3 regions of the Klebsiella ornithinolytica genome follow, and region 1 is predicted to be linked to each of the others. Evidence: predicted binding sites of a transcription regulator. Region 1 holds the regulator's gene; each other region holds the start of a gene.
What was found. Region 1 encodes Fur, which represses iron uptake genes when iron is present. Its sites were predicted from a motif close to ATAATAATGAGAACNACTATCAA; they were not measured.
Positions count from the first base shown of each region.

Region 2: the regulator Fur is predicted to act here: its motif matches at 1,139-1,161, upstream of exbB (tol-pal system-associated acyl-CoA thioesterase).
Region 3: the regulator Fur is predicted to act here: its motif matches at 1,237-1,259, upstream of Q1L34_RS03165 (siderophore-interacting protein).

Region 1 covers NZ_CP130153.1:3,949,818-3,952,088, reverse strand. Annotated here, with positions in the region: gene chiP (chitoporin ChiP) at 1-218, shown strand, start outside; gene Q1L34_RS18885 (ChiQ/YbfN family lipoprotein) at 266-598, shown strand; gene Q1L34_RS18880 (hypothetical protein) at 653-868, shown strand; gene fur (ferric iron uptake transcriptional regulator) at 931-1,383, opposite strand; gene fldA (flavodoxin FldA) at 1,676-2,206, opposite strand.
Region 2 covers NZ_CP130153.1:723,124-725,394, reverse strand. Annotated here, with positions in the region: gene exbD (TonB system transport protein ExbD) at 1-339, opposite strand, end outside; gene exbB (tol-pal system-associated acyl-CoA thioesterase) at 346-1,077, opposite strand; gene metC (cystathionine beta-lyase) at 1,328-2,271, shown strand, end outside.
Region 3 covers NZ_CP130153.1:655,564-657,834, reverse strand. Annotated here, with positions in the region: gene Q1L34_RS03170 (glycerone kinase) at 1-303, shown strand, start outside; gene Q1L34_RS03165 (siderophore-interacting protein) at 415-1,188, opposite strand; gene Q1L34_RS03160 (PadR family transcriptional regulator) at 1,426-2,019, shown strand.

The DNA of each region.
Region 1 (2,271 bases):
ATTACAATCCGGACAAACGGCTGGAAGAGTCCGCGTATAGCCTCGATGCCATGTACACCGTACAGGACGGCCGGGCAAAAGGAACGCTGTTTAAACTGCACTTTACCCAATACGACAACCACTCCGACATCCCGAGCTGGAGCGGTGGCTATGGCAATATCTTCCAGGATGAGCGTGACGTGAAGTTCATGGTTATTGCTCCGTTCACTATTTTCTGATGCCGCGGCGGCAGGCGTAAACCTGCCGCAAACCTGAGAGGTCAATTATGAAGAAGCTATTGCTCATCGCGGTTATGGCATCGGGCCTGGTAGCCTGTACGCAGTCCCCCGCGCCAAAAGAAGATACGAAACTAAAAGATGCTTACAGCGCCTGTATCAATACGGCGGAAGGGAATCCGGATAAGGTTCAGGCCTGCCAGAGCGTTCTCGACGTGCTGAAAGAAGATAAACAGCATCAGGCGTTTGCCAGCCAGGAAAGCGTGCGCGTTCTGGATTACCAACAGTGTATTCAGGCGACCCGTACCGGCAATGACCAGGCGGTGAAAGCGCGTTGCGATCGTATCTGGAAAGAGATTCGCAGCAACAACACCAGGCCCTGATCGCGGGCGCCAGCTCCTGTCAGTAAAAACGCCTGATGTTAACCATCAGGCGTTTTGCATGGCGCGCAATCCTGTGGCGATGTTCAGGCACTGATTGCCGTGGCTGCCCGGGGCTACGCATTCCCCACCAATCTTGATACCGACCCACCATTAGGTGGAATGGTACCGAAAACCCAACAGGCTCTGGTACGAGAAGCGCTGGCAAACCGCTGGGATGAGGAACCGTTTACCCGTGCTTTCGACGAGCATACCGCGCGCAGAAAAGGGTAGGCGTTTGCACATAAAAAAAGCCAACCGTCAGGTTGGCTTTTTGTGGTCCACGCGGTGGGAAATTACTTTTCCAGCGCGTCGTGTGCATGTTCATCTTCGCGGCAGTCGCCTTCCGCACAGTGACCGTAAAGGTACAGACTGTGGTTGGTCAGACGGATGCCGTGGCGGTGGGCGATTTCACGCTGACGCGCTTCGATAGACTCATCGCTGAATTCGATCACTTTGCCACAATCGAGACAAATAAGATGATCGTGATGGTGCTGCTGGGTCAGTTCGAAAACAGATTTACCGCCTTCGAAGTTGTGGCGAGTCACAATGCCAGCATCATCAAACTGGTTCAGCACGCGATAAACGGTAGCGAGACCAATCTCTTCACCCATGTCGATCAGGCGCTTGTATAAATCTTCCGCACTGACGTGATGGTTATCCGGTTCCTGCAGGACTTCCAGGATTTTTAATCGTGGAAGTGTGACTTTCAGGCCAGCCTTCTTTAATGCGGTATTGTTGTCAGTCATGCGGAATCTGTCCTGTTGCTAAACGATCTACTTCCATCAGCGGAAGTAATACAGAGAATCACCCGATGCAATGCGTCTCATTATAGAACTGCCATCGTTAAATGAAAACTGCAAGTATCGGGCCTTGTATGCTGTCAAAAACGAGGTCCCAGCTACAAACTACGTCACCTGACCTCGTTAAATCAGAGGACATTGTACAGATATGTGATTAAAAGTTAAAAACTTGTAGCTATTAGTTTGATTGCTTCTATCTATTAATGCGGCGAAACTTAACGGTAACGCCGCACAATCATCAGGCGTTTTTGATTTCTTCGAGGTGCAGCTCTTCAGAGACCTGCTTAACCCACTGAGTCACGCGTTCGTTGGTCAGTTCCGGCTGGCGGTCTTCATCGATAGCCAGGCCGACGAAGTGATCGTCATCCGCCAGGCCTTTAGAGGCTTCAAAATGATAGCCCGCGGTCGGCCAGTGGCCAACGATGGTGGCGCCGCGCGGTTCAATGATGTCGCGGATGGTGCCCAGCGCGTCACAGAAGTATTCCGCGTAGTCTTCCTGATCGCCGCAGCCAAACAGCGCAACCAGTTTACCGTTAAAGTCGACCTCTTCCAGCGTCGGGAAAAAGTCATCCCAGTCGCACTGAGCTTCACCGTAGTACCAGGTCGGAATGCCGAGCAGCAGGATGTCGTAGGCTTCCAGATCTTCTTTGCTGCTCTTGGCAATGTCGTGAACATCAGCAACATCTTTACCAAGCTGCTTCTGAATCATTTTTGCAATATTCTCGGTGTTGCCCGTGTCGCTGCCAAAAAAGATGCCGATGATTGCCATGAGTAAAATAACCTCTTGAAACTTAATGATGTGGTAGTGGCGTAATGCCCGCAGATAACGGCAAT
Region 2 (2,271 bases), 2.3 Mb from region 1:
CTCATAATCCACGGTTTTGTCCGCGCGGAAGAAGACGGTGGTATCTTTCTTCCCTTCAGTCAGCGAATCCAGCGCGCCGATCATGCTCTCTTCGGTAATGGGATCGTTGCCGAGGAACATCGTTTTATCCGCTTTCACCGACAGATAAATCGGCTTTTCCGGACGCGGCTGCGGCTGACTTGAGGAGGCCGGAAGGTTGACCTTCACATCCACGGTCGCCAGCGGTGCCGCCACCATAAAGATGATCAACAGCACCAGCATGACGTCGATAAACGGCGTGACGTTGATGTCATGCATTTCGCCGTTATCATCGAGGTTTTCGTTAAAATGCATTGCCATAAAGCATTAACCTACTCGTAATTTTTGCGCGGTACGGACCGGTTTTACGCCGCTGGCGCTCAGATCCAGGTCACGGCTTTGCAGCAGCAGCACCTGCGCGGCAACATCGCCGAGCGACGCTTTGTAGCTACCGATCATGCGGGCAAAAATGTTATAGATAACCACGGCAGGAATCGCCGCAAACAGGCCGATAGCCGTTGCCAGCAGCGCTTCAGCGATGCCCGGTGCAACGACTGCAAGGTTGGTAGTCTGCGTCTGCGCAATGCCGATGAAGCTGTTCATGATACCCCAGACGGTACCAAACAGGCCGACGAACGGGGAAATCGCCCCGATGGTCGCCAGATAACCGTTGCCGCGGCCCATGTAACGGCCGACGAACGCCACGCGACGCTCAAGGCGGAAACCGGTACGCTCTTTAATCCCTTCGTTATCTTCGACGCCTTCAGAGAGCGCCAGCTCGTTCTGTGCTTCGTTGATAAGCTGGGTGCTTAAGCTTTTCGGGTGGAAACTGCTGGCGATATCGCTGGCCTGATCGAGAGAACGAGCCTCGCCGAGCAACTGCTGTTCGCGCTTGAGACGGCGCTTACTGGAGAGCATTTCAGCACCTTTGCCGAAAAAGATAGCCCAAGTGACTATCGACGCCAAAATCAGGCCAATCATCACGACCTTAACGACAATATCGGCATGATGATACATACCCCAAACGGACAGGTCCGCCTGCATCAAATTATTACCCACGCTGAATCTCCAGGACGTCAATCACAAAATCTGAGCACAATAATATCAAAAAAGCATCGAATTGATAGTGGTTCTCATTAGTATTTACACTGTGCAGCAAATCACGTTTAGATTCCTTGCGCTTACGCAGTAAAAAAGTGGCCGACCGCGGATTTCGCAAAATTTTTGCCCGTATCGGCCATTCCCCGGTACAGGTTGGGCCATTCATGTTAGTTTAGACGTCCAGACGTATAAAACCAGGTAAAAAAACATGGCTGATAAACATCTTGATACCGCGCTGGTCAATGCCGGGCGCAGTAAAAAATATACTCATGGCTCGGTCAACAGCGTGATTCAGCGTGCTTCATCGCTGGTGTTCGAGACTGTCGAAGCCAAAAAGCACGCCACCCGCAACCGGGCAAAAGGCGAGCTGTTTTACGGCCGTCGCGGGACATTGACCCACTTTTCGTTACAGGAAGCCATGTGTGAACTGGAAGGTGGCGCCGGGTGCGCGCTGTTTCCCTGCGGCGCCGCAGCCGTTGCCAATACTATTCTGGCCTTCGTTGAACAGGGCGACCATGTCCTGATGACCAACACCGCGTATGAGCCCAGCCAGGACTTTTGCACTAAAATCCTCGCGAAGCTCGGCGTCACCACCAGCTGGTTCGATCCGCTGACTGGCGCCGATATCGCCCGCCAGATTCAGCCAAACACCCGGGTGGTGTTCCTCGAGTCTCCCGGCTCTATCACCATGGAAGTTCACGACGTTCCGGCAATCGTTGCCGCCGTACGCCGCGTTGCCCCACAGGCGATTATCATGATCGACAACACCTGGGCTGCCGGCGTGCTGTTTAAAGCGCTGGATTTTGGCGTCGATATCTCCATCCAGGCCGGGACGAAATACCTGATAGGCCACTCTGATGCGATGGTCGGTACCGCGGTATCCAACGCACGCTGTTGGGATCAGCTGCGGGAAAACGCCTACCTGATGGGGCAAATGGTCGATGCGGATACCGCCTATATGACCAGCCGCGGCCTGCGCACCCTTGGCGTGCGCCTGCGTCAGCATCATGAAAGCAGCCTGCGTATCGCCGAATGGCTGGCGCAACATCCGCAGGTCGCGCGCGTCAATCACCCTGCGCTACCGGGCAGCAAAGGCCACGAGTTCTGGCAGCGCGATTTTACCGGCAGCAGCGGCCTGTTCTCTTTTGTCCT
Region 3 (2,271 bases), 2.3 Mb from region 1:
GCCGGCGTCGCGGAAGCGTTAAACGCCGGTCTGGCGCAAATGAAGTTTTACGGCGGTGCGGATGAGGGCGATCGCACGATGATCGATGCGCTGCAGCCGGCGCTGGCGTCGCTGCTTGTCGCACCGACTGATTTACAGGCGGCGTTTGCCGCTGCGGAAGCGGGCGCCGAGCGCACCTGCCACGCCAGTAAAGCCAACGCCGGGCGCGCGTCGTACCTTAACAGCGACAGCCTGCTGGGCAATATGGATCCGGGCGCCCACGCGGTCGCGCAGGTCTTCAAAACGCTGGCAGAACAACGCTAAGGCGGCGTCCTCCGCAGCGGAATATCCCGGCGACGCGACGCTGAGCCGGGCGACAGAACAGAATAGCCGCTATCCCGGGCAACGCGCTGACGCCGTAGCCCGGGCATCAGGCTATTTACTGTGCCAGTAGGCCTGGGAACGCACCAGCTGCGGGTCAATTTCATCATTTTCAAACCGACCGAGCAGTGATTTCACCACAGCGCCTTCACCGGTCACCCAGATAAAATAATCTTCCGCAGGCACGCTCACCTGCGCCAGACGTTCAGCCACCACGGACGAATGATGGCCGACGATCCACTCAATATTAAAGCCCTGCAGATCCGCCAGATAATCTTGATACGATGCCTCGCCGATCGTCACCAGCGCCGTAACCTGCGGGCGCACGGGCAGGCGGCTAAGGCCCAGCAGACGGCGGCGCAGCGCAGGCATACCGGATTCATCGCAGACATACAGCTGCCAGGCATAATCCTCTGGCACCACCAGCGAACCGCGTGGCCCACCAATCACCAGCTTATCGCCGACGTTTGCCGCCAGCGCCCAGCTGCTGGCAATACCGCCGTCATGGATGAAGAAGTCATAGGCCAGTTCATGACGTTCGGCATCATACAGCGGCGTGTAGTCGCGAGTTGCCGGACGGACGCCTTCCCCCCAGTTAATGCCCTCTTCCGTCACCTGCGGCGGAGTAAACGCAGTACCGGCTTGCGGGAAAAAGAGTTTGGTATGGTCGTCAAAACCCTGGGAGACAAAACCTTCCAGCGCCTCTCCGCCCAGCACAATGCGCTGGAAGGCGGCGCCGACGCGCTCAACGCGCAGCACGGTTAACTCGCGAAAACGCAGCTCATTGCGAACGCGTTTCGGGTACTGAGGTTCTTTCGTTTTTATCATCGTCATTCGCCTTCGTGAGATTTATAGATATATCTAAACTTTACCCAAATGATAATGATTGCCATTAAAAAAGAATGCAAGTTTTTTTTGATATAGCCGTGACAAAAAGCAACAAAGTACAACAAACAAAATAAAAACATTTAAAATCAAATAATTATTAAAATATTCAGATTCATACTTGCTAAGTATTAATTTTTAGATATATATTAGATATATCAAAACATACAGGAGCAAACTATGCGACATCATCATGAAGAAGGTCGAGGGCCACGTGGCCACCACGGTGAACACAGCGAACGCGGGGAGCATGGCCGCCGGGGCGGCGAACATGGCGAACACGGTCGCCGGGGTGGCGGCGGCGGCGGACGCCGTCAGCGTTTCTTCGGCCATGGCGAACTGCGTCTGGTGATCCTCGACATCCTCACCCGCAACGCCAGCCACGGCTACGAATTGATTAAAGAGATAGAAAACCTGACCCAGGGCAACTACAGCCCGAGTCCGGGTGTGATCTATCCAACTCTTGATCTCCTTCAGGATCAGGGTCTTATCAGCGTCGAAGAGGAAAATGGCCGCAAAAAAATCGCCATAACCGCAGAGGGCAGCCTCCTGCATGCCGAGAATCAGGAACAGCTCGGCCATATCCAGGAACGTTTGCAGGCCCGTATGGTCGGCTGTGAACTGCGCAAAAACCCGCAAATGAAGCGGGCGCTGGAGAACTTTAAAGCCGTACTGGATTTAAAGGTAAATCAACAGGCCATCAGCGAGACTCAGCTGAAACAGATTGTCGCCGTCATTGACCGCGCGGCAATGGAGATTTCCCAGCTCGATTAACCCCTCCGGGGGGATGCCAGTCCCCCCTCCTGCCCCCATATTGGGCAATCTGCACCACCAGGCAGCACGCACGGGGCTCCCTCCCGGCGGGTAACGTCCCCCGTTCAGGAGTAAAACATGCCAAAAATATCGCCGTGAGATTAAATTTCGCGCAAATGCGCTTTCGCGCTGCGTTTATCCCGATTTTCAGCTCCCGTGCCGAAGTGGCGTAATCCCTGCAATACTTAATTCAGTATCATGTGATACGCCCGT